3 regions of the Streptomyces sp. NBC_01275 genome follow, and region 1 is predicted to be linked to each of the others. Evidence: riboswitches for the same ligand, from Rfam matches in the RefSeq annotation. Region 1 holds a riboswitch; each other region holds the start of a gene.

Region 1 (10,133 bases):
GGGAGTCCGAAACGGTGCCAGCCCGTGGCGGACCAGTAGAGGACGGGGACCAGCAGCGCGGTGCCGCTGGCGGGCAGCGGTACGTCGAGGGCGCCGTCGCTGGGGGCGGGCAGGCCGGTCTCTCGTACCCAGCAGCGCAGCAGGTTCTCCACGGCCGCTGCCTGGGCCGCCGTGTGCGGGTCGGGATGGTCCAGGAGGTCGGCTGTGGCGTGGGGCGACGGTTCGGCGTGGGAGACGTCTGCCGACTGGTGCGGGACCGAGACGGTGGCAGTGACAAGAACGGACGGGACGGAGGAGGTGGACGCTTGTGTGGGAGCGACGGCTGAGGCGGGAGCGGGAGAGTCGGCGGGCTGTGGGGAGCTGGTCAAGGTCGTTCCTGGTGTGGTGGGGCCGGTTCGGTCGGCGGTGCGGTGGGACAGGGCGGCGGTGGGTGCCGGGCTGCGTGAGGGCCGCCGCGTCGGTGGGCGTCCGGCTTCGCGGAAGGACAGCCGGCCTCGGCGGGGGTGACCGGGTTCGGTCCCGCGGTGGCGGCGGTGTACGCACAGGTTCGGGGGACGTGCGGATGGGGTGCCTGCCTGGGCTAACCCGGTCCGTCGGTGCCGTCGCCGCGCCAACTGCGTTGCCGGGGCGTCCGGTTCGTCCGGTCACCCTGGCGATCCCCGGCGCTGTGGCCTGCGCGGTCGCCGTGATCGGCGTGATCGCGAGCCACCGCTTCCATCGCGTCCGCGAGTCGGTCGAGTACCGCGGCCACTTGTTCGTCGGTGATCGTCAGCGGCGGAAGCAGGCGTACGACGCTCGCGTGGCGGCCGCCGAGTTCGACGATCAGGCCGCGCCGCAGGCACTCCCGCTGGACGGCGACGGCCAGTTCCGGGGCGGCAGGGTACGGGCCATGGGCAGAGTGAGCGGTGTGAGCGGCGAACGCCGGGGAGCCGTTGCTTCCGTGATCCGTACGAGGAGGGCTCAGGGGGGTGGTTCCGCCCACCCCGGCATGCCTTGCCGAAGCTCCCGCCGGGCCCTCATCGCCGTATCTGATGCCTCCGTGTCCGATCGGCTCGCCGAAGCCGTTTCCGCGCTTCCCCGTCGGGTCCACCATCTCGATGCCGATCATCAGCCCGCGTCCCCGGACGTCTCCGATGCACGGGAAGCCCTCCGCGAGGTGGCGGAGGCGGCGCAGCAGATGGGCTCCGAGGGTGGCCGCACGGTCGGCGAGGCCGTTCTCGCGGACGTAGGCGAGGGTGGCCGTGCCGGCGGCCATGGCGAGTTGGTTGCCGCGGAAGGTGCCCGCGTGGGCGCCGGGTTCCCAGACGTCGAGGTCGTCGCGGTAGACGACGACGGCCAGGGGCAGGCTGCCGCCGATGGCCTTGGACAGGACCATCACATCGGGGGTGATCCCGCTGTGTTCCACGGCCCAGAAGGCACCGGTCCGGCCGACGCCCGTCTGGACCTCGTCGGCGATCAGCGGGATGGAGCGGTCGGCCGTGATCTGCCGCATGCGGCGCGTCCAGGCGTCCGGTGCGGGGATCACCCCGCCCTCCCCCTGCACGGGTTCGAGGATCATCCCGGCAGGCTCCCGTACGCCCGACTTGGGGTCGTCGAGGAGGGATTCGGTCCAGCGGGCGGCGAGTTCGGCGCCGCGCTCGCCTCCGATGCCGAACGGACAGCGGTAGTCCTGCGGGTACGGCAGACGCGCCACTCGTACGTCGAAGGCGCCGCCGGAGGCTTCGAGGGAGCCGGCGGTCATGCCGTGGTAGGCGCCGGTGAACGCCAGGACGCCCGTACGACCGGTGGCGGCTCGGACCAGTTTGAGCGCCGCCTCCACGGCGTCCGTGCCGGCCGGTCCGCAGAACTGCACGCGCGCGTGGTCGGCGAGGCCGGACGGCAGGGTGCGGAACAGTTCGGTGATGAAGGCGTCCTTGACGGGGGTCGCGAGGTCGAGGACGTGAAGGGGCGCGCCCGAGTCGAGAACCTTGCGGATGGCCTCCAGTACCACGGGGTGGTTGTGGCCGAGCGCGAGCGTGCCGGCGCCGGAGAGACAGTCGAGGTAACGACGGCCGTCCGCGCCCTCGATGGTCAGTCCGCGGGCCCGTACCGGCACGATGGGCAGGGCCCGCGCATAGGTACGGGCGGCGGACTCGCGGGACGACTGGCGTCGCAGGATGCCCTCGTGCGCGGGACGTCGGCCCGTCGGGACTCCGACGACTGCGGCGGCGGTCCCGGCAACGGGCACACCGGTGGAACGGCCCTCGGAGGCCTCCTTGGGCACAGGCTCGGTCACGGCACGACTCCTGTTCTCCCGCTGGGGAGGGCCGGACGCAGACAGCAGACCCCCCACCGCTACCAACCGCCGAGCGCCGACCGGGTTACGGGTTGTCCCAAACCTGGTCACGGGTTGTCTCGAGATCGCGCACCAGGAGTCCGCGCCTTGGCTTCGAGTGCGGTTCGATTCGCAGCGTCGCCGCATGACCACAGCTCGGCAGAAGACGGAATCGGGCTTCGGAGCCCGGAGTACGGCGTCGGGGGTCACATCCCCCCGGCAGGAGCAGATCGACGCCGGATGCATCGTGGAGCCCTGGAGCGGGGGCGACCTCACGGGCGGGGCTCGCGACCATGCGACGGATCCCGAGCAGGCGGCGCGGCTGTGGCGGCTTTCAGTCGGACTCACCGGCATGGACGCCTTCGCCGCGACGTCCTGAGCAGGGTCCGACGCTGCGAGGATGACTCGATGAGAGCCGAGACCGCCTACCACGGTGAGATGGGCGAGCAGTTCGCCGCCAACGCCACGGACAGCGCCTACAACGCGCACACCGATCGCCCGGCCATGCTGAGGCTGGCCGGTGACGTGAACGGATCACGGGTGCTGGACCTTGGATGCGGAGCGGGCCACTACGCCGCCGAACTGCTGGATCGAGGCGCCTCACAGGTCGTCGGCGTCGAGGCCGGCGAAAGCCTGCTGCGCGTCGCGCGGGAGCGGCTCGGAGACGGCGCGGTCCTGCACCACCACGATCTGGAGGAGCCGCTGGTCTTTCTGGAGGACCGGTCGTTCGATCTGGCGGTGATGGCCCTCGTCTATCACCACATCGACGCACGCGGGGAGTTGCTCGCCGAGATTCGGCGCGTTCTGCGGCCCGGCGGCACCCTGCTCGTCTCCACGACCCACCCCACCAGTGACTGGAACTACGTGGGTGGTTCCTACTTCGCCGATGGTCGCGTCGAGCTTCCGTTCGGTGAGGGATTCGCCGTCAGGTACTGGCGGATGACGCTGGAGGGGTTCCTCGGTGAACTGCTCGGCGCCGGGTTCGTGTTGGAGGAGCTGGTGGAGCCGCGGGCCACGGAGGAGGCTCGGCTGATCGATCCGCGTCGATACGACAAGACCCACAACTCCCCGGTGTTCCTGGCCGTCAGGCTCCGTCGGCCATGAAGCCGTCAAGTCCGTCGGCCGTGAGGGAGCGGTCCTCGCGCTCCCCGCTCTTCCCGCGTCTCCCGCCCTCCGCGCGCTCCCCCCTCTTCCCGCACTCCCCATCCTCCTTGCCCACCCCATCCTCCTTGCCCACCCCATCCTCCCCGCGCCTCCCGCCCGTCCTCCGCACGAACCGAATCACCGGATGGCCGGGTTCGTGGGTCACCTCGGCGTGGACGCCGTAGACCTTCTTGATGAGGGCCGGGGTGAGGATGTCGGCGGGGGCGCCCTCGGCGACGGTGTGGCCGGTGTCGAGGACGAGGAGGCGGTCGCAGTACATCGCGGCGAGGTTGAGGTCGTGCAGGGCGATCACGGTGGTGACGGGGAGGTCGGCGATCAGGTCGAGCAGGTCCAACTGGTGCTGGATGTCCAGGTGGTTGGTCGGCTCGTCGAGCAGGAGTTCGCGGGGTTCCTGGGCGAGGGCGCGGGCGATCTGGGCGCGTTGGCGTTCGCCGCCGGAGAGGGTGTGCCAGGACTGGGCGGCCCGTTCGGTCAGCCCGGTGCGTTCCAGGGCCTCGGCGACGGCGCGGGCGTCGGCGGCCGACGCCGGTGACCAGGCGCGTCGGTGGGGGATGCGGCCGAGGGCGACGACGTCGCGGACGGTCAGTTCGGTCTGGGTGTGGGTGTGCTGCTCGACGGTGGCGATACGGCGGGCGGTGGCACGGCGGCCGACCTCGGGCAGGGGCCGGCCGTCCAGGGTGACGACTCCGGCCGAGGTGGCCAGGACGCCGGCGAGCAGGCGCAGCAACGTCGACTTGCCGGAGCCGTTGGGGCCGAGCAGGCCGACGGTCTCGCCGGGGCGCAGGACGAGGGTGGCACCGTCGACGATGAGCCGGCCGTCGGTGCGGCGACCGACCCGGTCCGCGCGCAGGCCGCTGTCCGGGCAGGGGGCGCTCATGTCTTCCACCGGCCTCGATGGAGCACGACCACGAACGCCGGTACGCCGATCAGGGACGTCACCACGCCCACCGGCACCTCCTGCGGATCGACGACGGTGCGGGCGAGGGTGTCCACCCAGACCAGGAAGACGGCTCCGGTCAGTGCCGTGACGGGCAGCAACCGGGCGTGCCCGGAGCCGGTGAGCGCGCGGGTGACGTGCGGCAGGACCAGGCCGACGAAGCCGATCGCCCCGGCGCAGCTGACGAGGACGGCGGTGAGCAGCGCCGTGGCGCAGAGCAGGATCAGGCGGGCGCGGGAGACGTTCACGCCGAGGCCGGCGGCCGCCTCCTCGCCGAAGGCGAACGCGTCCAGGGTGGTGGCGTATCCGAGGCAGACGACGAGGACGACGGCCAGGGCCGGTGCGCACAGCAGCACCTGGCCCCAGTCGGCCCCCGAAAGCGAGCCGAGCAGCCAGAACAGCACGCCCTTGGTGGTCTCGGCGTCCGCCGAGGTCAGCACTATGAAGGAGGTCAGCGCGGAGAAGAGCTGCATGGCCGCCACCCCGGACAGCACCACCCGGTCCATGCTCGCGCCGAGGCTGTGGCTGAGCAGCATGACCAGGCCGAAGGAGAGCAGCGCGCCGACGAACGCGCCCGCCGACAGCGACAGGGCCCCACCGCCGACGCCGAGCACCACGACGGCGACCGCGCCCGTGGAGGCCCCGGAGGAGACGCCGAGCACGAACGGGTCGGCGAGCGGGTTGCGCAGCAGGGACTGCATGACCGCGCCGCACAGCGCGAGCCCGGCGCCGCAGACTGCGGCCAGCAGCGTCCGGGGCATCCGCAGGTTCCAGACGATGCCGTCCCGCAGCGGGGCGAGTGTGCTCTCGCCGCCGCCGAGGTGGGAGGCGACCGACGCCCACACGTCGGCGGTGGAGATGTCGGCGGGGCCGATGGTCACGGCGGCGGCCACGGAGAGGGCCAGTGCCGCGAGCCCGCCGCCCGTCAGCAGCAGGCTGCGCGGGCTCACTTGGCGAGTCCGAGGTCGCGCAGGCCGGCGGCGACCTGCTCGATCCCTTCGACGGTGCGGATGGAGGGGTTCAGCGCCTGGCCGCTGAGCAGGATGTACCGCTTCTTCCTGACGGCGGTGAGGTTGCGGGTGGCGGGGTTGGACTCCAGGAAGCCGATCTTGGCCTTGGCGGTCTCCGCGGTCTGGGACTTGCGGGTCAGGTCGCCGAGGACGATGACGTCGGGGTCGCGGTCGGCGACGGTCTCCCAGTTGATCTGGGGCCACTCGTCGTGAGTGTCGGAGAAGGCGTTCCGTGCGCCGACGGCCCGGGTGATCGCGCCGGGCGCGCCGCAGCAGCCGGCCAGGTAGGGCGACTGGGAGTTGGCGAACCAGTACATGAGGGAGGCATCGGAGGCGTCCAGGCCGTCGGTGGCCTTGCGCACCCGCTCCTTCAGCCGGGCGACGAGTGCGTCGCCGCGCGTCTCGACGCCCAGGGCGCGAGCCAGGTCGCGTATCTCGTCGTATACGGCGTCGAGGGTGAGCGGTGTGCTGCGCGAGCCGTCGCCGCCGCTGTCGTTGTCCTTGCCGGCGGCGCAGTCGGACGGGGAGACGTACGTGGGCACGCCCAGCTTCTCGAACTGCTCGCGGGTGGCGACGCCGCCCTTGCCGAGGGTGGAGACGAACGAGGAGGTGACGAAGTCGGGTTCGGCGTCGAGGACCTTCTCGAAGGAGGGGGCGTTGTCGGCGAGGCGCGGCACGGACGCGTTCGCCTTCTCCAGTCCCTTGAGCACCGGGTCGGTCCAGGTGGCGGTGCCGGCCATACGGTCGCCGAGGCCGAGGGAGAGCAGGATCTCCGTGGTGCCCTGGTTGAGGGAGACGACCCGCTGAGGGGCCGACTTCACAGTGACCTGGTGCCCGCAGTTGTCGAGGGTGAGCGGGAAGCCGGCGGCGGACGCCGCCGCCTCGCCGCCGGAACGGTCCCCGTCGGAACGGTCTCCGTCGGAGCCGCCGCACGCTGTCAGCAGCAGGACGGGCGCGAGGACGAGGACGGCGGTACGGCGGAGGGGGACGGGGACGGTACGCAGCACGGGCATGCCTTGCCTGTCGGGGCTCGATACGCGGAGCCTGGCCTACGGAGGTCCTCCTCGCTCGAAGCCGACTCGAAGCATGGTTCGCAGCAGGCCCGCAGCGGGAAGGCGCCAGCAGGTCTTCGGACTCGGGTTCGTCCGGACGGAGCGCCTTCCCGGCGCGTTGCACACCGGCTCCTTCGGCCGGCCCGCGTCGCTCCAGTGGCGTCGAGTGCCCCGCCCGTCCCCCTCACCGCTGCGCGTCAGTTCCGGATTCCCACCGGATTCCCTGGCCTCGGATGTGGCACGACTGGCCCCAACAAAGTATCAAGATCAACCATCGGCTCCCGTCATGGGGTTCACCGGTACACGGGTTCACAGGTACACGGGTTCACGGGTTCACGGGCAGGAAGGTCGTTGCCGGGGCATCTCCCGCCCTGCGGATGTTCCACACGTGCCCCTCCCGTGTCCCTCGTCACCATCCGAATGCCGGACGTGACCCGTCGTATCGCCGGACGGCCCCCTAGGCTGGCCGGTGCAGCTGGTTCGCCCCGTCCGCCAGGCGGGATGCGTCGCAAGAGGGAACCCGGTGGGAATCCGGGACTGCCCCGCAGCGGTGAGCGGGAACGACCGCCGTCTTACGCACTGGACCCGACGAACGGGGTCTGGGAAGCGACGGCCAGTAGGTGTCCTCCTCGGTGAACGACGAGGACGTGCCCGCGAGTCCGAAGACCTGCCAACTGCCCGTACGCGTACGACTCGCGCACGGACATCCCGGTGACCTCGTGGGCGGGTCGGCGTACATGTCAGGCGGACGACCGCGGCTTGCCGTGCGATGTCGTCTCCGCCCGATCCGTCACCCCGTCGCGCTCGCGTCCCGTCGCCGGGATCTCAGGGATTCATCTCGCGAAGGAGATCTCCGTGACCACCAAGCCCGCAGCCACGGCAGCACGGGCCACCGTGTACGGCTACCCCCGCCAGGGACGGAGCCGGGAACTGAAGAAGGCGATCGAGGGCTACTGGAAGGGCCGCGGCACCGCCGACGCCCTCCGGGCCACCGCCGCCGAACTGCGCCGCACGAACTGGCGGCAGCTGGCCGAGGCCGGCGTCGACGAGGTCCCGACCGGCGACTTCTCGTACTACGACCATGTCCTGGACACCACCGTCATGGTCGGCGCGATCCCCGCCCGCCACCGCGACGCCGTCGCCGCCGACCCGCTCGACGGGTACTTCGCGATGGCACGCGGCACGCAGGACGTCGCGCCGCTGGAGATGACCAAGTGGTTCGACACCAACTACCACTACCTGGTGCCCGAGTTGGGCCCGGACACGATCTTCACGGCCGACTCCGCCAAGCAGGTCGCCGAGTTGAAGGAGGCCCTCGCCCTCGGGCTGAGCGCCCGCCCGGTGCTGGTCGGCCCGGTCACCTACCTGCTGCTCGCCAAGCCCGCGCCCGGCGTGGCCGCTGACTTCGAGCCCCTGACCCTGCTCGACCGGCTGCTGCCCGTGTACGCCGAGGTCCTCGCCGATCTGCGCGCGGCCGGCGCCGAGTGGGTGCAGCTCGACGAGCCCGCCCTCGTCCAGGACCGTACCCCCGCCGAGCTGAACGCCACCGCCCGCGTCTACCGCGCCCTCGGCGCGCTCACCGACCGGCCGCGACTGCTGGTCGCCTCCTACTTCGACCGGCTCGGCGACGCGCTGCCCGTGCTCGCCAAAGCCCCCGTCGAGGGACTGGCGCTGGACTTCACGGAGTCGGCCGCCGCGAACCTGGACGCGCTCGCCGCCGTCGGCGGACTGCCCGGCAAACGCCTGGTCGCCGGTGTCGTCAACGGCCGCAACATCTGGGTGAACGACCTGGAGAAGTCCCTGGCCGTCCTCGGCACCCTGCTGGGTCTCGCCGCCCGGGTCGACGTGTCGGCGTCCTGCTCCCTGCTGCACGTGCCCCTCGACAGCGCGGCCGAACGGGACGTCGAGCCGCAGATCCTGCGCTGGCTGGCCTTCGCCCGGCAGAAGACCGCCGAGATCGTCACCCTCGCCAAGGGTTTGACCCTCGGCACCGGCGCGATCGCCGCCGAACTCGCCGCGAACCGGGCCGACCTCGCCTCCCGCGCGCACTCCCTCATCACCCGCGACCCGGCCGTCCGCGCCCGCACCGGCGCGGTCACCGAGACCGACGCCCGCCGTTCCCAGCCCTACGGCGAGCGGACCGCGGCCCAGCGCGCCCACCTGGGCCTGCCCCTGCTGCCGACCACCACCATCGGCTCCTTCCCGCAGACCGGCGAACTGCGCACCGCCCGTGCCGACCTGCGCGCGGGCCGGATCGACACGGCCGGCTACGAGGACCGCGTCAGGGCGGAGATCCAGGAGGTCGTCTCCTTCCAGGAGAAGGCCGGCCTGGACGTCCTGGTGCACGGCGAGCCCGAACGCAACGACATGGTCCAGTACTTCGCCGAGCAGCTCGTCGGCTACCTCGCCACGCAGCACGGCTGGGTCCAGTCCTACGGCACCCGTTACGTCCGCCCGCCGATCCTGGCCGGCGACATCTCCCGCCCCGAGCCGATGACGGTGCGCTGGACGACGTATGCCCAGTCGCTCACCGAGAAGCCGGTCAAGGGCATGCTCACCGGGCCCGTCACCATGCTCGCCTGGTCCTTCGTCCGCGACGACCAGCCCCTCGGCGACACCGCCCGCCAGGTCGCGCTCGCCCTGCGCGAGGAGGTGAACGACCTGGAGGCGGCCGGGACTTCGGTCATCCAGGTGGACGAACCCGCGCTGCGCGAGACGCTGCCGCTGCGCGCCGCCGACCACGCCGGCTATCTGGCCTGGGCCACGGAGGCGTTCCGGCTCAGCACCAGCGGGGTGCGGCCGGACACGCAGATCCACACGCACATGTGCTACGCCGAGTTCGGTGACATCGTGCAGGCGATCGACGACCTCGACGCGGACGTCATCAGCCTGGAGGCCGCCCGCTCGCACATGCAGGTCGCCCGCGAACTCGCCGCGCACGGCTACCCGCGGGAGGCCGGACCCGGCGTGTACGACATCCACTCCCCGCGTGTGCCGAGCGCCGGGGAGGCCGCCGCACTGCTCCGCACCGGTCTGGAGGCGATCCCCGCCGAGCGTCTGTGGGTCAACCCCGACTGCGGGCTGAAGACCCGCGGCTGGCCGGAGACCCGCGCGTCCCTGGAGAACCTGGTCGCCGCGGCCCGCACGGTCCGCGGCGAGCTGCCCGCCTCCTGACCCGGACGCCTCCGACGGGCCGGGGCGGCGGACGCCGTCCGCCCCGGCCCGCATCGCCGTGGTGGTTCAGGAGGCCAGGTCGCGGTGGCGGCGCAGCAGTTCCGCGAGCGCGCGGCGCAGGCAGTCGGCGTCGTTGCCCGCATCGGAATCCGACTGCGGCTCCGACTGCGACTGCGACTGCGAGTCCTGTGCACGGCAGTCCGTCGGGCTCCCGACCAGTCTCTCCAGGTCCTGGAGGAGCTGTTCGGTCCGTTTCGCCTGGTGGGCGAGGACGCGTACGCGGGCGCTCTGGCCGCCTATCTGGCGTCGGCTGGCGATCAGCCGCTCGTACTCCGCGACGGTGAGGGCGACCGCCTCACGGCCTCCGAGGGTGATGCGGCGCGGCTGGGGTCGTCCGGCCATCCCGTTCCTCCGCTCCTCGCCCGATGGTCCTCGTCTCATCGCTCGTTGTCGGGAGAACGCGAGAGGGCCCCCGGATGGTT
Region 2 (10,133 bases), 690 kb from region 1:
AGCTGGAACTCGGCCTCGGGATGTCCGTTGCGCATCACGAAGACCTGCGGGAAGACGCCCATGTCCCAGATGACCGACAGGGTCGTGAGCATCACGATGATCGGCTTGAGGATGGGCAGGGTGACGTACCGGAAGACGCCCCAGGCGCCGGCGCCGTCGAGGCGGGCGGCCTCCTCCAGTTCGGCGGGGACCTGGGTGAGGCCGGCGCTGAGGGTGATGACCACGAAGGGCACCGCGCCCCAGACGACCAGGAGCATGATGACGGCGAGGCCCTGCGGTCCGCTGGCGAACCAGTTGTGGCCGATCAGCTCGACGCCGGGCAGCTTGCTGAGGACCGCGTTGAGGATGCCGTAGTCGGCGTCGAACAGCCACTTGAAGACGGTGGTGGCGACGATGACGGGCATGCCCCAGCTGGCCACCAGGGCGATGTTGACGAGGGTCTTCACCCAGCCGGAGACCCGCTGGAGCAGCAGGGCGATCAGCATGCCGGCGACCATCGTGAAGATCACGCAGCCGGCCGCGAAGACGATCGTGCGGACGACGACCTGCCAGAACTCGCCGTCGTCGAGCACGCCCGCGAAGTTGTCGAACCCGACCGACTCGGCCGGCTGGAAACCCCACAGCTGGGACTGCCCGAACTTCTGGAAGGACAGGGTGACCAGCCGGACCAGCGGATAGCCCATCACCAGCGCGAGGACGAGCAGACAGGGGGCGAGCAGCAGCCAGGGGACCGCGGCGGCGCCGGAGGTCCGCCGCACGCGTGGCCGCTTCGGCGCCGGCGGCGGCGGGGCCGACCTCGGCGGCGGCAGCTTGGCAGGGGTGGTGGTGTCTGCGGCACTCATCGCGCGCTCCTCAGCGGTCCCTCGGGTCGTACGGTCGTGCGGGCCTACGAGGGGCAGGGCCCCGTCCCCGGAAATCCCCCGGGGGTCGACGGGGCCCTGCCGCCAGGTCACTTCGTGTTGATGACCTTGTCGATCGCGGCGTCCGCGGTCTTGGCGGCGGCCTCGACCGACTGCTTGCCGGTGCCGATGCTCTGCAGCATGGTCTGCAGGACCTGGGCCTTCTCGACCTGGCCCCAGCCGGGGGCCATCGGGACGAACCAGTTGGACTCGGCGGCGGTGGCCGGGACGGCCGTCGCGGGGTCGTTCTTGAGGGTCGCGAGGTCGGTCTTGTTGTTGGGCAGGTTGCCCTTGGCGATCAGGCCCTTCTGGCCGGAGGGTCCGGTGAAGGCGTTGATCCACTCGGCGGCGAGGGCCTGTGCGTCGGACTTCACCGGGACGGCGAGGTCGGAGCCGCCCAGGAAGACGGGGAGGTTCTTGCCGGACGGGCCGGGCATCACGAAGTTCTCGACGTTGCCGGCGAGCTTGCCGGTCTTGTCGTTCTCCTTCGTCGCGGCGGTCGCGCCCTCCCAGGCGGGGGCGAAGATCATGCCGGACTTGCCCTGGCCGTAGACGATGTAGCGGTCGGACTCGTCCTTGGTCTTGTCGCCGTGCATGTACTTGTCGACGACGTCCTTGAACTCGTTGAGCCCCTTGAGGGACTCGGGCGAGGAGAGGTTGGCCTTCCACTGGCCGCCCGACTCGACGGCGATCGAGCCGCCGGCGTCGTAGACGAAGGACATGGCCGCGTACCAGTCGCGGGTGGGCTGGTACCAGGCGGAGAACTTGTCGCCCTCCTTCTTCTGCACCTTGTCCAGGGCGGCGGTGAGCTCCGCGTAGGTCTTGGGCGTCGACTTCACGCCGACCGAGGCGAAGAGGTCCTTGCGCCAGTTGGCGACGCGGCCGCCGGCGTAGTACGGGACGCCGTAGGTCTTGCCGTCGTAGGTCACGGAGGCCTTGAGGCCGTCCAGCCAGGCGGAGGAGTTGTCGAACTTCGACGCGTCGAGGGAGGCGAAGGCGCCCTTGACCATGTAGCCGAGCATCTCGGTGTTGCCCATCTCGACCACGTCGGGGACCTTGTCGGTGGCAAGGACCGCGTCGAGCTTGGTGTTCTTGTCGGGCCAGCCGTAGTACTCGTGGGTGATCTTGACGCCGGGGTGCGCCTTCGTGACCGCCGCGTCGGCGGCCTTCACCAGCTCGGGCCAGTTGTTCTGGGCGTCGACGGTGAGCCAGACCGTCAGCTCCTTGGCGTCCGCGCCCTTGTCCGAGCCGCCACTGTCCTTGTCGCCCCCGCACGCCGCGATGGAGACCATCATGCCCGCGATACCGATCGCGGCTATCAGCTTGCGCTTCACGCCACCCTCCTCAGGGATGCCACACCAGATGCCACACCCCCCGCCCACAGGCCGGGACCCGGACCTGGACCAATGGTGTAGACCAGTGGGCAGAGCTTGGCTCAGACCAATAGGTCTGTCAAGAGTGGCCGAATCCCCTCCGACCAGCTGTTATGGGACCTACATATGCAAGAACCTTTAAGTAAGAAACCCTCGAAAACATCGACCCCGAAGGGGTGCCGGCCCGGTAGACCACTTGCCTTGGTGGACTAGACCAGCAAAGGCTGCGACGGTATACAGAGGGGATCACGGAACGGCGGGGCGAACAGCGCCGCGTCCGTGCCACGATGTGAGCCGCGGCCGACGGCGTGTCGGCCATTTCGGCACCCGCAGCCGGGAAGGCAGGCCATGAGCACCGACGTCAGCAGTGCGGAGAACGAGGGTGGGGCGACCGTCCGTACCGCGCGTGTGCCCAAGTACTACCGCCTGAAGAAACATCTCCTCGACATGACGGAGACGCAGTCGCCCGGCACCCCGGTCCCGCCGGAGCGGACGCTGGCGGCCGAATTCGACACCTCGCGCACCACCGTGCGCCAGGCACTTCAGGAACTGGTGGTCGAGGGCCGCCTGGAGCGCATCCAGGGCAAGGGCACCTTCGTCGCCAAGCCGAAGGTCTCCCAGGCGCTCCAACTCACCTCCTACACCGAGGACATGCGCGCCCAGGGCCTCGAACCCACCTCGCAGCTCCTGGACGTCGGCTACATCACCGCCGACGACCGGCTCGCCGACCTGCTCGACATCACCGCCGGCGGCCGCGTCCTGCGCATCGAGCGCCTGCGCATGGCCAACGGCGAGCCGATGGCCATAGAGACGACCCACCTCAGCGCCAAGCGCTTCCCGGCCCTGCGCAGGTCGCTGGTCAAGTACACGTCCCTGTACACCGCCCTCGCCGAGGTCTACGACGTCCGGCTCGCCGAGGCGGAGGAGACCATCGAGACCTCGCTGGCCACCCCGCGCGAGGCGGGTCTGCTCGGCACCGACGTGGGCCTGCCGATGCTGATGCTGTCCCGGCACTCGCTGGACAAGGACGGCCAGCCGGTGGAGTGGGTGCGGTCGGTGTACCGGGGGGACCGGTACAAGTTCGTGGCCCGGCTGAAGCGGCCCACCGAGTAGGCCCACCGAGTAGGCCCACCGGGCAGGGGGTCTTCCGCTCCGCTTATCCGTCACTTACATTGCCTGCGCATTACAACAGTGATCAAGGCGATCAGTGAGGGGACGGAGCCGCCGATGTCAGACGCCCAGGAAGTGCCCAAGGAGCCGGTGGTGACGCCTGTGCGCGTCGTCATCGGCCTCTGTCTGCTCGCGCCGTTCGTGGCGATGCTGTGGGTGGGCTCGTACGCGAAGGTGGATCCGGCGTTCATCGGGATCCCCTTCTTCTACTGGTACCAGATGCTGTGGGTGCCTCTCTCCGCCGCGCTCACGGTGACCGCGTACAAGCTCTGGCAGCGTGACCAGCGCGGACGTGCGGCCTCCGCTTCCGCGAAGGGTGGTGCGTCGGAGTGAAGGACGGCGTGAACGGCGTCGCGCTCGCCGTCTTCATCTTCTTCTTTCTGGCCGTCACGGTCATGGGCTTCCTCGCCGCGCGCTGGCGCAGGGCCGACAACGACAGCCTCGACGAATGGGGGCTGGGCGGCCGGTCGTTCGGCACCTGGGTCACCTGGTTCCTGCTCGGCGGCGACCTGTACACGGCGTACACCTTCGTCGCCGTGCCGGCGGCGATCTACGCGGCGGGCGCGGCGGGCTTCTTCGCGGTCCCGTACACGATCCTCGTCTACCCGCTGATCTTCACGTTCCTGCCCCGCCTGTGGTCGGTGTCGCACAAGCACGGGTACGTGACGACGTCGGACTTCGTACGCGGACGCTGGGGGTCGAAGGGGCTGTCGCTGGCGGTCGCCGTCACCGGCATCCTCGCGACCATGCCGTACATCGCGCTCCAACTGGTCGGCATCCAGGCCGTGCTCGACGTGATGGGCGTCGGCGGCGGCGAGGACACGAACTGGTTCGTGAAGGACCTGCCGCTGCTGATCGCCTTCGGCGTGCTGGCGGCGTACACCTACTCGTCGGGGCTGCGGGCCCCCGCGCTGATCGCGTTCGTGAAGGACACGCTGATCTACATCGTCATCGCGGTGGCGATCATCTACATCCCGATCAAGCTCGGCGGGTTCGACGACATCTTCGCCAAGGCGGGCGAGGCGTTCAGCCAGACCAACCCGGCGACCGGGAAGCCGCGCGGCGCGCTCGCCCCGGCCGAGCCGGGCCAGTGGACGTACGCCACGCTGGCGCTGGGCTCCGCGCTCGCGCTCTTCATGTACCCGCACTCCATCACGGCGACGCTGTCGTCCAGGAGCCGTGAGGTGATCCGCCGCAACACCACGATCCTGCCGCTGTACTCCCTCATGCTCGGCCTGCTGGCCCTGCTGGGGTTCATGGCGATCGCGGCCGGGGTCAAGGTCACCAACGGGCAGCTGGCGATCCCGCAGCTGTTCGAGGACATGTTCCCGGACTGGTTCGCGGGCGTGGCCTTCGCCGCGATCGGCATCGGCGCGCTCGTCCCGGCCGCCATCATGTCGATCGCTGCCGCGAATCTCTTCACCCGCAACATCTACAAGGACTTCATCAAGCCGGACGCCACGCCGGCGCAGGAGACCAAGGTCTCCAAGCTGGTCTCGCTCCTGGTGAAGGTGGGCGCGCTGGCCTTCGTCCTCACCATGGACAAGACGGTCGCCATCAACTTCCAGCTGCTGGGCGGCATCTGGATCCTGCAGACCTTCCCGGCCCTGGTCGGCGGCCTCTTCACCCGCTGGTTCCACCGCTGGGCGCTGCTCGCCGGCTGGGCGGTCGGCATGATCTACGGCACGGTCGCCGCGTACGGCGTGGCCTCCCCGACCCAGAAGCACTTCGGCGGCTCGTCGAAGGAGATCCCCGGCCTCGGAGAGATCGGCTACATCGGCCTGACGGCGTTCCTCCTCAACGTCGCCGTCACCGTGGTCCTCACCTTCGCCCTGAAGGCGGCGAAGGCCCCCGAGGGCATCGACGAGACCCGCCCGGAGGACTACACGGCGGACGCGGGCGACCCCGGCGTCCAGGCGGACCTGCCCCCGGCGACCGCGGGAGCCTCGCACTGACCATCCGCATGCACTCCTTCCGCACGCACTGACCATCCGCATGCACTGACCATCCGCACGCGATCACGGGCCGCCGGGGAGAACCCGGCGGCCCGTCGTCGTGCCCGTCCGGCACACTCGGTCCCATGGACATCGTCATCCGGCGGGCAGCGCCCGACGAGTACCCGGCCCTGGGCGAGATCACCGCCCAGGCCTATCTCGAGGACGGGCTCCTCGACTTCGGCGAGAGCGACGAGTACCTCGGCGAACTGAGGAACGTCGCCCGGCGGGCGGCCGCCGCCGAGGTCCTGGTCGCCGTGGCGGGCGACGCCCTCCTCGGCGGGGTCGCCTTCGTCTCCTCGGGCGGCCCCATGGCGGACATCGCCCGCTCCGGCGAGGCCGAGATCCGGATGCTCGCGGTCGCGCGCGAGGCCCGTGGCAGAGGCGCCGGCGAGGCCCTCGTACGCGCATGCCTCGACCGCGCACGGGCCACGGCGGGCTGCACGGCCGTCGTTCTGTCGACCCAGCGCACCATGCGCACCGCCCACCGCATCTACGAACGCCTCGGCTTCGTCCGTACGCCAGAGCGGGACTGGAATCCCTTGCCGCAGCTGGACGACATCACTCTCCTCGCCTACCAGTTGACGCTCTGAAACCGGCGCGACACAACATCTGGGGGTGGCACGACAGCCCGGCACAAGATGTATGCTCGTGCTCGCTGTCGCCGCAGGGGAATCCGGTGCAAATCCGGAACTGTCCCGCAACGGTGTACTTGCGTGCATCTGCACGCTTGTGTCAGTCCGAGGACCTGCCGACAGCACGCGCCCGGCCCATCCGGTCCGGGTGCTCTGACGTCCGGGCCTCGTGGAGTGGGCCGGTGGACGCGACGCCCCGCGCGCTCGTGTGCTGCCCCCTGCCCTCCGCCAGGCCCGCTGCCGAGCGAGGGAGAGCCCCACGTGACCATCGCGCCAGCCGAACCGGCTTCAGTCACCCAGCTGGAGACCGACGGTCCCGGTACCGCGCTGCTGCGGACCCTGACCGAGCTGACCGCCGACCTCCCCGACGCGGACCCCGGCCGGGTCGCCGCCGCCGCCCTGCGGGGACGGTCCGCGCGGGCGGACGAGTCGGAGCTGCGCGAGCTGGCCACGGAGGCGGCCGCCGGTCTGATCTCCGACGACCCCGCGTACTCGAAGCTGGCCGCCCGGCTGCTGACGATCAGCGTCGCCGCCGAGGCCGCCTCCCAGGGCGTCACGTCGTTCACGCAGTCCGTCGCCGTCGGCCACCGCGAGGGCCTGATCGCCGACCGCACCGCCGACTTCGTCCGGCTGCACGCGGCCCGCCTCGACGCCCTGGTGGACCCGCTGGCCGACGACCGCTTCGGCTACTTCGGCCTGCGCACCCTGCACAGCCGCTACCTCCTGCGCCACCCCCTCACCCGCAAGGTCGTCGAGACGCCCCAGCACTTCCTGCTGCGCGTCGCCTCCGGCCTCGCGGAAGACGACACGTCACGCGCTCTGGACGAGGTCGCGGCCCTCTACCGGCTCATGAGCCGCCTCGACTACCTCCCGTCCTCCCCCACCCTCTTCAACTCCGGCACCCGGCACCCCCAGATGTCGTCCTGCTACCTCCTCGACTCCCCGCTGGACGAGCTGGACTCCATCTACGACCGCTACCACCAGGTCGCCCGCCTCTCCAAGCACGCCGGCGGCATCGGTCTGTCGTACTCCCGGATCCGCAGCCGCGGTTCGCTGATCCGCGGCACGAACGGGCACTCCAACGGCATCGTGCCGTTCCTGAAGACGCTGGACGCCTCGGTCGCCGCCGTGAACCAGGGCGGTCGGCGCAAGGGCGCGGCCGCGGTCTACCTGGAGACCTGGCACTCCGACATCGAGGAGTTCCTGGAGCTGCGCGACAACACCGGCGAGGACGCCCGCCGTACGCACAACCTGAACCTCGCGCACTGGATCCCGGACGAGTTCATGCGGCGGGTGAACGCGGACGAGCAGTGGTCGCTGTTCTCGCCGTCGGACGTGCCCGAGCTGGTCGACCTGTGGGGCGCGGAGTTCGAGGCCGCCTACCGCAAGGCCGAGGCCGACGGGCTCGCGAAGAAGACCATCGCCGCCCGCGACCTCTACGGCCGGATGATGCGCACCCTCGCGCAGACCGGCAACGGCTGGATGACCTTCAAGGACGCGGCCAACCGCACCGCCAACCAGACGGCCGAGCCCGGTCACGTCGTCCACTCCTCCAACCTCTGCACGGAGATCCTGGAGGTCACCGACGACGGGGAGACGGCGGTCTGCAACCTGGGTTCGGTGAACCTCGGCGCGTTCGTCGACACGACGACCGGCGACATCGACTGGGAGCGGCTGGACGAGACCGTCCGCACGGCCGTCACCTTCCTCGACCGGGTCGTCGACATCAACTTCTACCCGACCGAGCAGGCGGGCCGCTCCAACGCCCGCTGGCGGCCGGTGGGCCTGGGCGCGATGGGCCTGCAGGACGTCTTCTTCAAGCTGCGGCTGCCCTTCGACTCCGCCGAGGCCAAGGCCCTGTCCACCCGGATCGCCGAGCGCATCATGCTCGCCGCGTACGAGGCCTCCGCCGACCTGGCCGAGCGCAACGGCCCGCTGCCGGCCTGGGAGAAGACCCGGACGGCCAGGGGCGTGCTGCACCCGGACCACTACGGCGTCGAGTTCACCTGGCCGGAGCGCTGGGCGGCCCTGCGCGCGCGCATCGCGAACACCGGCATGCGCAACTCCCTGCTGCTCGCCATCGCGCCCACCGCCACCATCGCCTCCATCGCGGGCGTCTACGAGTGCATCGAGCCGCAGGTGTCCAACCTGTTCAAGCGCGAGACGCTGTCCGGGGAGTTCCTCCAGGTCAACTCGTACCTGGTGAACGACCTCAAGGACCTCGGCGTCTGGGACGCGCGCACCCGGGAGGCGCTGCGCGAGTCCAACGGCTCGGTGCAGGAGTTCGCCTGGATCCCGGCGGAGGTCCGCGCCCTGTACCGCACGGCGTGGGAGATCCCGCAGCGCGGCCTGATCGACATGGCCGCCGCCCGCACCCCGTACCTGGACCAGGCGCAGTCCCTGAACCTGTTCCTGGAGACGCCGACCATCGGCAAGCTCTCCTCGATGTACTCGTACGCCTGGAAGTCGGGCCTGAAGACCACGTACTACCTGCGCTCCCGCCCGGCGACCCGCATCGCCCGCGCCGCCCAGGCCCAGGCGCAGCCCGAGAAGACCATCCCCCTGCAGCAGGCGACCTCCGAAGAGGCCGTCGCCTGCTCCCTTGAGAACCCCGAGTCCTGCGAGGCCTGCCAGTAATGTCCAGCGAAGCCAAAGCTGCGTCTGCCAAGAACCTGCTCGACCCGGGCTTCGAGCTCACCCTGCGCCCGATGCGCTACCCGGACTTCTACGAGCGCTACCGGGACGCCATCAAGAACACCTGGACCGTGGAGGAGGTCGACCTCCACTCGGACGTCACCGACCTGGCGAAGCTGTCCGAGGGCGAGCAGCACATGATCGGCCGGCTGGTCGCGTTCTTCGCGACGGGCGACTCGATCGTGGCGAACAACCTCGTGCTGACGCTGTACAAGCACATCAACTCCCCGGAGGCGCGCCTGTATCTGTCGCGTCAGCTGTTCGAGGAGGCCGTGCACGTCCAGTTCTATCTGACGCTGCTGGACACGTACCTGCCCGACCCGGAGGACCGCGCCGCCGCCTTCGACGCCGTGGAGAACATCCCCTCCATCCGCGAGAAGGCCGAGTTCTGCTTCAAGTGGATCAACGAGGTCGAGAAGCTGGACCGGCTGGAGACCCAGGCCGACCGCCGCCGCTTCCTGCTCAACCTGATCTGCTTCGCCGCGTGCATCGAGGGCCTGTTCTTCTACGGCGCTTTCGCCTACGTCTACTGGTTCCGCAGCCGGGGTCTGCTGCACGGCCTCGCCACCGGCACCAACTGGGTGTTCCGGGACGAGACCATGCACATGTCCTTCGCGTTCGAGGTCGTCGACACCGTCCGCAAGGAGGAGCCGGAGCTCTTCGACGACCAGCTCCAGCAGCAGGTCACCGACATGCTCAAGGAGGCCGTCGAGGCCGAGCTGCAGTTCGGCCGGGACCTGTGCGGCGAGGGGCTGCCGGGCATGAACACCGAGTCGATGCGGCAGTACCTGGAGTGCGTCGCCGACCAGCGGCTGCAGCGGCTCGGCTTCGCGCCGGTCTACGGCTCGGAGAACCCGTTCTCCTTCATGGAGCTGCAGGGCGTTCAGGAGCTGACCAACTTCTTCGAGCGCCGTCCTTCGGCGTACCAGGTCGCGGTGGAGGGCACCGTCGACTTGGACGAGGACTTCTGAGTCACCGTCCTCGAAGCCTTCAGCTGACGGTCGATCCGGCGCTCGTGGAGAAGTCCCACGAGCGCCGGAGCCGTGAGGAGGAGGAAGAAGGCCAGGAAGGCCGCGTATCCGGTGAGTGCGTTCATGAGGTTCATGAGGTAAGCCTCGTACTTGCTCGACACTCCTGACAGTGGCAGTACTGCCGTACACCTTCAAATTCCTGCCACTCCTCGGGCACACTGGCGTCATGCTGAACAACGTGGCCGTGATCCTGCTCGACGGTGTGCACCCCTTCGAGCTGGGGGTCGTCTGCGAGGTCTTCGGGATCGACCGCAGCGACGAGGGGCTGCCGGTCTACGACTTCGCGGTCGCCTCGGCGGAGGGGCCGACGCTGACCACGCACGCGGGCTTCAGCGTG
Region 3 (10,133 bases), 5.1 Mb from region 1:
CCTTCAGCCGGGCCGGGTCGGCGGCCGCGAGACCGCCGTGATCGTCACGGCCGCTTCGGCCGCTTCGGCCGCCGTGCAGCCCGGTGCGGCCCTGGGCGGCGCGGACGGCGAGCGGCAGCAGCGCGCCCGGGGTGTGCCGGGCGGAGGCGAGGGCGCGCAGCGTCGCCTGCCAGTCGAGGACCGGCGAGTCCAGCACGAGCCCCGAGACCAGGTCGCGCAGCCCCGAGTCGGCGGCGGCGCGCAGGGCCATGGCGGCGCCGGTGGACCAGCCGAACAGGACGACGCGTTCGGCGCCGTGACGCACGGCGTAGCGCATCGCCGCGTCGACGTCGCGCCACTCGGTCGCGCCGAGGTGGTTCAGGCCGTCCGGGGGGCGCGGGGCGCCGAGGTCTCCGCGGTAGGCGAGGGCGAGGACCGGGAAGCGGCGGCGGTGCAGGAAGCCCAGGACGTTCAGGGCGTGCTCCCGGGTGGCGCCCAGGCCGTGCACGACGATCACCCAGGTGCGCCGGGCGCCGGGCACGAACCAGGCGGGCAGCGCGCCGAGCTCGCCGGGCACGTCGACGTCGGCGTGGTCGAGGCCGAGGGCGGCGCTCGGGCTGCCGACGTACAGGTTCGGGGTGAGCCAGACCGAGTCGCCGGGGTCGAGGCTGCCGTGGGTGACGCGCTCCAGGCGGCGTACGACGGTGTCGGCGGAGTGCGCCGCGTGGGCCAGGACGGGCCCGACGACCGCGTGGGAGCCGTCGCCGGACAGGCCGTAGGTGCCGGGGCGCAGGGCGGCGAGGGCGCGGGTGAGCGTGACCTGCCCCGCGGCGGTGCCGTGCACGGTGAGCCGGGGCTCGGTGGGCAGGGGCCGGCCGGGCGGCGCCTTGAGCGCGGCGTCGCTGGCGAACCGGCCGGCGGCGACACTGGCGGCGCCGGCGGCGAGGGCTGCGGTGACGGCGGCGGCCGTCGCGGTGACAGTGCGCACCCGTCCAGTGTCCTGGCCATCCCTCGGACCGGCCAGTGGTGGAGCGACTCGGGGTGACGCGCGGCAGGGCGCGGGGGTGGTGTCGGGGTTGCGTCGGGGTTGCGTGTAGGGGGCTCGGCGCCCCCGGTTCGGGCCCTCGGGGTCGGTCGCGGCCGGTCGGCGTCGCGGTCAGCGGGGTGGTCGGCGACGGCGGGTCGCGGTCGGGGCGGGAGGGGCGGTCAGTCATGGGCGGTCGCCATCGCGGCCGGAAGGGGCAGACAGCCACGGCCGATCACCGTCGCGGCCGGAAGGTCAGTCGGCGACGGGCATCCGCCATCGCAGCCAGCCAGCCAGCCAGCCAGCCAGCCAGCCATGATCAGCCTCCATCGCGGCTCGAAACGCGGTCAGTCGCCCGCGCCCTCGCCCGCACCCTCGCCGCCGCCAGCGCCCTCGCCCGCGCCCGCGCCCGCGCCCTCGGACGAAGGCTTCTGCCCGTACCCCCGCAGTCGCTCCCCCGCCTCCGCCACCTGTTCCTCCGTCAGGAGGGTCGGGGTTCGGTCCGGGAGGGACGAGGCCGTGAGCCAGAGGCGGCACATCCACTCCAGCTGGGCCGTGCGGTCGTAGGCCTGGTCGAGGGTGGCGCCGTAGGTGAGGGTGCCGTGGTTCTGGAGCAGGCAGCCGGTGCGGTCGGCGAGGGCGCGGAGCATGTTCTCGGCCAACTCCTGGGTGCCGTACGTCGCGTAGGGGGCGACCCGGACGGGGCCGCCGAGGGCGCCCGCCATGTAGTGGACGCGGGGCAGCTCGGTGACGAGGGTCGAGACGGCGGTGGCGTGCACGGCGTGGGTGTGGACGACGGCGCGGGCGTCGGTGGTGCGGTAGACGGCGAGGTGCATGGGCAGTTCGCTCGTCGGGACCAGCGTGCCGAGCACCTGTCGGCCGGACAGGTCGACGCCGGTCACGTCCGCCGGGGCGAGCCGGTCGTAGGGCACGCCCGACGGGGTGACCAGCACGGTGTCGCCGACACGGACGGAGACGTTGCCGGAGGTGCCGACGACCAGTCCGTCGGCCACGGTGCGGCGGGCCGTCGCGACGAGCGCCTCCCAGGCCCGCGCCTCCGCCACGCCCACCCGGCCCTCCACGCCCACGCCCTCCATGCCCTCCACGCCCTGTACGCCGTCCCGGGAGTCCCGGGCTTCTCCCTGATCACGTCGCTGCTCAGCCATGCCGCGATCCTGCCAGCAGGGGCCGTGGCCCGTCGTCGCCCGCGGACACGGTGGGCGCATATCGGCGTACATCATCTGGTCCAGGTGATTGGCCGGGTATCGACCGGCATCCACCGATCCGGCCGGATCTTCCCCTAGCCTCTGGGGCGTTCGTCGTGCACACCGTCGCGCACGCCGCCGTTCCGGGGGAAACCATGGCCCACACCCGTACCTCCGCCCGTGCCCGCCTCTGGGCGGTCCTGCTCGTGGCGCTCGCCGCGGCAGGAACCGCGCTGGCCGATCCGCCCGCGGCCACCGCGGCCGTGGCGGCGGAGCAGCCGAGAGGGCACGACGTCTCCTCCCACCAGAGGGCCGTCGACTGGGAGGCGGCGAAGGCCGCCGGGGCCACGTTCGTCTACGTCAAGGCGACCGAGTCCACCGCCTACCGCAACCCGTACTTCGGCCCGCAGTTCGACGGCGCCGGAGCCGCCGGACTGGTACGCGGCGCGTACCACTTCGCGCGCCCGGACCAGGGCCCGGGCGAGGCGCAGGCGGCGTTCTTCGTACACAACGGGGGCGGCTGGAGCGCCGACGGCAGGACGCTGCCGCCCGCGCTGGACGTCGAGTACAACCCGTACGACGCGCGGCGTCCGTGCTACGGCCTGAGCAGGGCGGGGACGGTGGCCTGGATCAGGGCGTTCAGCGACGAGGTGAACCGGCTCACCGGCCGCCGCCCGGTGATCTACACGACCACCCACTGGTGGAACGCCTGCACGGGCGGCAGCGGCGCCTTCGCCGCAGACCACGCGCTGTGGATCGCCCGCCACGGGTCGGCGGACGCCGGGACGCTGCCCGCCGGTTGGTCGTCGTGGACCTTCTGGCAGTACGCCGACAGGGGCGGTCTGCCGGGTGACCAGAATCTCTTCAACGGCTCCGCGGGACAGCTGGCGAGGTTCGCCCGGGGCGCCTAGCCGTGCGGCAGTTGGGCCGCCGCCGGGCCGCCGATCCGGGCGTGGCGTCAAACCCTTCATCAAGACACCGCGAAGCCCGCCCCAGTTCATCTTCCGTTCACCCAGGTTGCCTACGGTCAACCAACCAATGACCTCGAACGATTGCCTGGGTAAATGGAAAACTTCTCGCTGATCCTCGCGATTGTGGTAATCACCGCACTCGCGTTCGATTTCACGAACGGTTTTCATGACACCGCCAACGCGATGGCCACGACCATCTCGACCGGTGCGCTCAAGCCCAAGGTCGCGGTGGCCATGTCCGCCGTGCTCAACCTTGTGGGCGCCTTTCTCTCGGTGGAGGTCGCCAACACGATCTCCAAGGGTCTCGTCGACGAGACCGGCATCCGTCCCGAGGTCATCTTCGCCGCCCTCGTCGGCGCGATCCTCTGGAACCTGCTGACCTGGCTGGTGGGTCTGCCCTCCAGCTCCTCGCACGCCCTGATGGGCGGTCTGATCGGCGCGACCATCGCCTCGGCCGGCACCGGCGCGGTCCACGGTGACGTGCTGGTCACCAAGGTCCTGATCCCGGCGATCGCGGCCCCGATCGTCGCGGGCGTGGCGGCGATGCTCGCCACCCGCCTCTCCTACACCCTCGGCAAGAAGGCCGACGGCAAGGCTGCGGCGAAGGGCTACCGCACGGGCCAGATCGCCTCGGCCGGCCTGGTCTCCCTCGCCCACGGCACCAACGACGCGCAGAAGACGATGGGCATCATCACCCTCGCCCTGGTCGCCGGCGGCGCCGTGGCCCCCGACTCCGACCCGCCCACCTGGGTCATCCTCTCGGCCGGCATGGCCATCGCGCTCGGCACCTACCTCGGCGGCTGGCGCATCATCCGCACCATGGGCAAGGGCCTGACCGACCTTCAGCCGCAGCAGGGCTTCGCCGCCCAGACCAGTGCGGCGACCGTCATCCTGGCCTCCTCCCACCTCGGCTTCTCCCTCTCCACCACGCACTCCGTCTCCGGTTCGGTGATGGGCGCGGGCCTCGGCCGCAAGGGCGGGGTGGTCCGCTGGTCGACGGCGACCCGGATGTTCGTGGCCTGGGGGCTGACGCTGCCGGCGGCGGCCCTGGTGGGCGCGCTCGCCGAGTCGGTGACGGACCTCGGCGACTGGGGCACGGCCGTCGTCGCGGCCTTCCTGATCGCCTCCAGCGCGGCGATCTGGAAGATCTCCCGGCGCGAGGTCGTGGACGCGTCGAACGTCGTCGAGGCCGAGGAGCCGCCGGGTGTGGTCACCACGGCGATCGCGGCCGTGACCCCGCCGCCCACGGGCACGGTCACCGACGACCTGACGGCCACCATCCTGTCCCCGGCCGCCGAGTCGACCGCTCCCGCAGCGCCCGCCGCCCCGCCGGCCGCGGCCGTCTGAGCCCGCGCCCCCGGTACGAAGGAAGAGAAGCAGTATGAAGATCGACTGGGCAGCCCTGGGCTCCGTCTTCGGCGTCAGCCTCGTGGTCACGGTGGGCGTCGTCGCCCTGTTCACCCTCGGCATCATGGGCCTGTCGCGTCAGGAACGCGCCGCCGAGCAGGGCGGCTCGGCCGCCCTCGCGGTGACCGGCGCGTACGCCTGCTTCGCGGCGTGCGCGGCGGCGGTGGCGTACGGGATCTCGCTGATCGTGGCCTGACGGGTCATCTCGAGCACTGAGGGGTGCGGGACGGATCGCCGTCCCGCACCCCTCTTTCGTGGCCTCGCGAACCACCCCTGTGTGGGGCTCAGCACACTCCAGCCTCGCAGGTCAACAGCAAGTTGACGGCCCTTCCGGGCCCGTGGTGGACTGCCGGAGCCATGTACGGCGGCTGGAGAGGAAACCGGTGTGAATCCGGTGCGGTCCCGCCACTGTCACCGGGGTAGAAAGCCCCGGGAGCCAGGAACTCTCACCGCCGGTCTCGTCGAACCAGGGCGTGGACACCCTGAGTGAGGACATATCGCCATGCTCGGCTGCCGTTCGAGGACCAGTCCCGGCTCGCACCCCGCCCCCGCCCCCGCCCCCACCGTCGGCTGACCCGGTGCGTGCCGATCGCGTCTACGCGTACGGCGCCGCCGCCGGCCTCCTCTGCGACCTGCTCCTGGGCGATCCGCGCCGGGGACATCCGGTCGCCGCGTTCGGCCGGGCCGCGGGCGCCGTGGAGCGGGTGCTGTGGCGGGACCACCGCGGGTGGGGCGCGCTGCACACCGCGGTGTGCGCCGGCGGCGCGGTGACCCTGGGGGCCCTCGCCGCCCGGGTCGTACGCGCCTCCCCCGCCGCCTCCGTCGCCCTCACCGGCGCGGCCGCCTGGGCCGTCGTCGGCGGGACCTCCCTCGCCCGCGAGGCCCGGGCCATCGGGCAGGCCCTCGACGCGGGGGACGTCGAGACGGCGCGGGCGCGGCTGCCGCATCTGTGCGGGCGGGATCCGCAGTCCCTGGACGCCGACGGGATCGCCCGCGCCGTCGTCGAGTCCGTCGCCGAGAACACCTCGGACGCGGTCGTGGGCGCGCTGGTGTGGGGCGGGGTGGCCGGGGTGCCGGGGCTGCTCGGGTTCCGGGCCGTCAACACCCTGGACGCCATGGTCGGGCACCGGTCCGCCCGTCACCGACGCTACGGGTGGGCGTCCGCGCGCCTCGACGACCTCGCCGGCTGGCCGGGGGCGCGGCTGACCGCCGTCCTCGCGGCCGTCGCCGGGGACGATCCGCGAGGTGCGGTACGGGCCTGGCGCGCCGACGCCCGCAAGCACCCCAGCCCCAACGCCGGGCCCGTGGAGGCGTCCTTCGCGGGCGCGCTCGGGGTACGGCTGGGCGGGACCCTGTCGTACGGGGGCCGGGTCGAGCACCGGCCCGTGCTCAACGGGGCGGCGGGACGCGCCGTCGTCGTCCACGACATCGAACGCGCCGCCCGGCTCTCCCGCCGCGTCGGCCTGCTCGCGCTCGGCGTCACGGTCGCCGCGCGCACGGTCGCCGCGCGCACCGTCGCCGCGCGCCTCGACTCGAAGGTCCGGCTGAAGGGGCGTACGTCATGAGCGGTGGGCTGTTGGTCGCCGGCACCACCTCCGACGCCGGCAAGAGCGTCGTCACGGCCGGGATCTGCCGGTGGCTGGTGCGGCAGGGGGTGAAGGTCGCGCCGTTCAAGGCGCAGAACATGTCGCTCAACTCGTTCGTGACGCGGGAGGGCGCGGAGATCGGGCGGGCGCAGGCCATGCAGGCGCAGGCCTGCCGCATCGAGCCGACCGCGCTGATGAACCCCGTGCTGCTCAAGCCCGGCGGCGAGCAGAGCAGTCAGGTCGTGCTGCTCGGGAAGCCCGTCGGGGAGATGAGCGCACGCGGCTATCACGGAGGGCGGCAGCAGAGACTCCTCAACACCGTTCTCGAGTCTCTCGCCGAGCTGCGGGCCACGTATGACGCGGTGATCTGCGAGGGGGCGGGCAGCCCGGCCGAGATCAACCTGCGGCGGACCGACATCGTGAACATGGGGATCGCGCGGGGCGCCCGGCTCCCCGTGCTCGTCGTCGGCGACATCGACCGCGGGGGCGTCTTCGCCTCCTTCTTCGGCACGGTCGCCCTTCTCTCCCCCGAGGACCAGGAGCTGGTCGCCGGGTTCCTCGTCAACAAGTTCCGGGGAGACGTCAGCCTCCTGGAACCCGGGCTCGACATGCTGCACGGGCTCACCGGACGGCGGACGTACGGCGTGCTGCCGTTCCGGCACGGGCTCGGGATCGACGAGGAGGACGGGCTTCGGGTGTCGCTGCGCGGGACCGTGCGGGAGTCGAACGTCTCCCCGCCCGTCGGCGAGGACGTCCTGCGGGTCGCCGTCTGCGCGGTCCCCCTCCTGTCCAACTTCACCGACGTGGACGCCCTGGCCGCCGAGCCCGGCGTCGTCGTGCGGTTCGTGGACCGGCCCGAGGAGCTCGCCGACGCCGACCTCGTCGTCGTCCCCGGCACCCGGGGCACGGTCCGGGCCCTGGAGTGGCTGCGCGAACGCGGCCTGGCCGAGGCCCTGATGCGCAGGGCCGCCGAGGGCCGGCCGATCCTCGGCGTCTGCGGCGGCTTCCAGATCCTCGGCGAGCACATCGAGGACGAGGTCGAGAGCCGGCAGGGGCACGTGGAAGGGCTGGGGCTCCTTCCGGTCCGGGTGCGGTTCGCCCGGGAGAAGACCCTCACCCGGCCGGTGGGGGAAGCCCTCGGCGAGGCCGTCGAGGGGTACGAGATCCACCACGGGGTCGCCGAGATCCTGGGCGGAGCCGCCTTCCTGGACGGCTGCCGGGTCGGACAGACCTGGGGCACGCACTGGCACGGCTCGCTGGAGTCGGACGGCTTCCGGCGCGCTTTCCTGCGCGAGGTCGCGGCCGCCGCGGGCCGCCGTTTCACGCCGGCCGCCGACACCTCGTTCGCCGCGCTGCGCGAGGAGCAGCTCGACCGGCTCGGCGACCTGATCGAACAGCACGCGGACACCGACGCGCTCTGGCGGCTCATCGAGTCGGGCGCGCCGCAAGGACTGCCTTTCATTCCACCGGGAGCGCCCGCATGAGCACAGTGTTGTTGTTGTCGACCGCCGACACGGATCTGCTGGCGGCCCGGGCCGCCTCCGGCGCCGCGTACCGGATCGGCAACCCGACCCGCGTCGACGTCGCGACGGAGCTGCCCGCGCTGCTCGACGGCGCAGACCTCGCCGTCGTACGGCTGCTCGGCGGGAAGCGGGCCTGGGAGGACGGGCTGGCCGCGCTGAAGGCGTCGGGCGTGCCGACGGTGCTGCTGGGCGGCGAGACCGTGCCGGACGCGGAGTTGATGGCCGAGTCGTCGGCGCCGGCCGGTGTCGTGGCGGAGGCGCTGCGCTATCTCGTCGAGGGCGGTCCCGCCAACCTCACCGAGCTGGCCCGGTTCCTGTCCGACACCGTGCTGCTGACCGGCGAGGGCTTCCTGGAGCCGCAGCAGATGCCGGAGTACGGCGTCCACGGCGAGCGTGCCGTCGTCGACGGGCGGCCGACCGTCGGCGTGCTCTTCTACCGGGCCCACGAGCTGAGCGGCAACACCGGCTTCGTGGACACCCTGTGCGACGCGATCGAGTCGAAGGGCGCCAACGCCCTTCCCGTGTACTGCGGTTCGCTGCGCGGCGCGGACTCCGGGCTGTACGAGATCCTCGGCAGGACCGACGCCCTCGTCGCCACCGTCCTCGCCGCCGGCGGCACGCACGCCTCGCAGGCCTCGGCCGGCGGCGACGAGGAGGCCTGGGACATCGGCGCCCTCGCCGACCTCGACGTGCCGGTGCTGCAAGGACTCTGCCTGACCTCGTCGCATGCGGCCTGGATGGACTCCGACGCGGCCGTGTCCCCCATGGACGCGGCGATGCAGGTCGCCATCCCCGAGTTCGACGGGCGGCTCATCACGGTCCCCTTCTCCTTCAAGGAGCAGGGTCCGGACGACGTCCCGGTGTACGTCGCCGACCCCGAGCGGGCCGCACGCGTCGCCGGAATCGCCGTACGGCACGCGCAGTTGAAGCACAAGCCGAACGCCGAGAAGAAGCTGGCGCTCGTCTTCACCGCCTACCCGACCAAGCACTCGCGGGTCGGCAACGCGGTCGGACTCGACACCCCGGCCTCCGCGGTGCGGGTGCTGGACGCGCTGCGGGACGCCGGATACGTCGTCGAGGGACACCCCGACAACGGGGACGAGTTGATCCACCGGCTCATCAACGCCGGTGGCCACGACGTCGAATGGCTGACGGAGGAGCAGCTGGCCGCCGCGCCCGCGCGCGTGCCGCTCGCCGACTACCGGGCCTGGTTCGACCGGCTCGACCCGGAGCTGCGGGACGGGATGCTGCAGGCGTGGGGCGAGCCGCCGGGCAACCTGTACGTGGACGGCGACGACGTCGTGCTGGCCTCCCTCCAGTTCGGGAACGTCGTCGTGATGATCCAGCCGCCGCGCGGCTTCGGCGAGAACCCGATCGCGATCTACCACGACCCCGACATGCCGCCGTCGCACCACTACATGGCGGCCTACCGCTGGCTGGACCACTCCTTCGGCGCGGACGCCGTCGTCCACATGGGCAAGCACGGCACGATGGAATGGCTGCCCGGCAAGGGACTCGGGCTCAGCGGCGGGTGCGCGCCGGACGCCGTCCTCGGCGAACTGCCGCTGATCTACCCGTTCATCGTCAACGACCCCGGCGAGGGCACCCAGGCCAAGCGGCGTGGACACGCCACGGTCGTCGACCACCTGGTGCCGCCGATGGCGCGCGCCGACACCTACGGCGACCTGGCCAAGCTGGAGCAGCTCCTCGACGAGTACGCGCTCGTCTCCGACCTGGACCCGACCAAGGCGCCGGCCGTGCGGGCGCAGATCTGGACGCTGGTGAAGGCCGCCGAGCTCCACCACGACCTGCATGTGGACGACCAGCCGGACGACGACGCCTTCGACGAGTTCGTCATGCACATCGACGGCTATCTGTGCGAGATCAAGGACGTGCAGATCCGCGACGGGCTGCACATCCTCGGCGGCGGTCCGGTCGACGAGGCGCGGGTGAACCTCGTGCTGGCCGTGCTGCGGGCCTCGCAGGTGTGGGGCGGCACGGCGAACGCGCTGCCGGGGCTGCGGGCCTGCCTCGCCGAGCACTTCGGCCTGGTCGAGAAGGAGTTGCTCGCCGAGCCGGGCGCGCCGGTGAAGGCGCCGGTGGAGCTGACCGACCTGGTCGAGGGTCCGGCCCGTTCGGCGGCCGACGCGATCGACCTGCTGGAGCAGCTGTGCCGCCGGTTCGCGGAGGGCATGGAGCGGCGGGGCTGGGAGACGGCCGCCGTCCCGGCGCTGGTGCGCGAGGTGGTGGGGGCCGAACTCCCGGACGCCGTCGCGGTGTTGGAGTTCGCGTGCACGGAGGTCGTGCCGCGGCTGGCGAGGACGACCGACGAGATCGACCACATCCTCAAGGCGCTGGACGGCGGTTACGTCCCGGCGGGCCCGTCCGGCTCGCCGACCCGCGGGCTGGTGAACGTGCTCCCGACCGGGCGCAACTTC

The links. A riboswitch is a leader RNA that binds a small molecule or an ion and turns the genes downstream of it on or off. The one in region 1 is predicted to bind cobalamin.
Region 2: another riboswitch for cobalamin. It lies ahead of OG562_RS28725 (ribonucleoside-diphosphate reductase subunit alpha); the one in region 1 lies ahead of OG562_RS31775 (ABC transporter substrate-binding protein).
Region 3: another riboswitch for cobalamin. It lies ahead of OG562_RS08650 (cobalamin biosynthesis protein); the one in region 1 lies ahead of OG562_RS31775 (ABC transporter substrate-binding protein).

Annotation. Positions count from the first base shown of each region.
Region 1 is NZ_JAPEOZ010000001.1:7,146,409-7,156,541, reverse strand. It holds gene OG562_RS31805 (IucA/IucC family siderophore biosynthesis protein) at 1-194, opposite strand, end outside; gene OG562_RS31800 (diaminobutyrate--2-oxoglutarate transaminase family protein) at 581-2,227, opposite strand; gene OG562_RS31795 (hypothetical protein) at 2,460-2,693, shown strand; gene OG562_RS31790 (class I SAM-dependent methyltransferase) at 2,723-3,418, shown strand; partial or broken gene OG562_RS31785 (ABC transporter ATP-binding protein) at 3,579-4,355, opposite strand; gene OG562_RS31780 (iron ABC transporter permease) at 4,352-5,365, opposite strand; gene OG562_RS31775 (ABC transporter substrate-binding protein) at 5,362-6,438, opposite strand; cobalamin riboswitch at 6,528-6,741, opposite strand; cobalamin riboswitch at 6,937-7,167, shown strand; gene metE (5-methyltetrahydropteroyltriglutamate--homocysteine S-methyltransferase) at 7,333-9,651, shown strand; gene OG562_RS31765 (hypothetical protein) at 9,718-10,053, opposite strand.
Region 2 is NZ_JAPEOZ010000001.1:6,455,868-6,466,000, reverse strand. It holds gene OG562_RS28755 (carbohydrate ABC transporter permease) at 1-842, opposite strand, end outside; gene OG562_RS28750 (extracellular solute-binding protein) at 950-2,233, opposite strand; gene OG562_RS28745 (GntR family transcriptional regulator) at 2,621-3,385, shown strand; gene OG562_RS28740 (DUF3311 domain-containing protein) at 3,500-3,775, shown strand; gene mctP (monocarboxylate uptake permease MctP) at 3,772-5,397, shown strand; gene OG562_RS28730 (GNAT family N-acetyltransferase) at 5,523-6,029, shown strand; cobalamin riboswitch at 6,065-6,207, shown strand; gene OG562_RS28725 (ribonucleoside-diphosphate reductase subunit alpha) at 6,333-8,708, shown strand; gene OG562_RS28720 (ribonucleotide-diphosphate reductase subunit beta) at 8,708-9,736, shown strand; gene OG562_RS28715 (GlxA family transcriptional regulator) at 9,963-10,133, shown strand, end outside.
Region 3 is NZ_JAPEOZ010000001.1:2,010,814-2,020,946, forward strand. It holds gene OG562_RS08625 (alpha/beta hydrolase) at 1-967, opposite strand, end outside; gene OG562_RS08630 (class II aldolase/adducin family protein) at 1,351-2,169, opposite strand; gene OG562_RS08635 (lysozyme) at 2,364-3,119, shown strand; gene OG562_RS08640 (inorganic phosphate transporter) at 3,273-4,526, shown strand; gene OG562_RS08645 (hypothetical protein) at 4,561-4,782, shown strand; cobalamin riboswitch at 4,911-5,053, shown strand; gene OG562_RS08650 (cobalamin biosynthesis protein) at 5,165-6,151, shown strand; gene OG562_RS08655 (cobyric acid synthase) at 6,148-7,656, shown strand; gene cobN (cobaltochelatase subunit CobN) at 7,653-10,133, shown strand, end outside.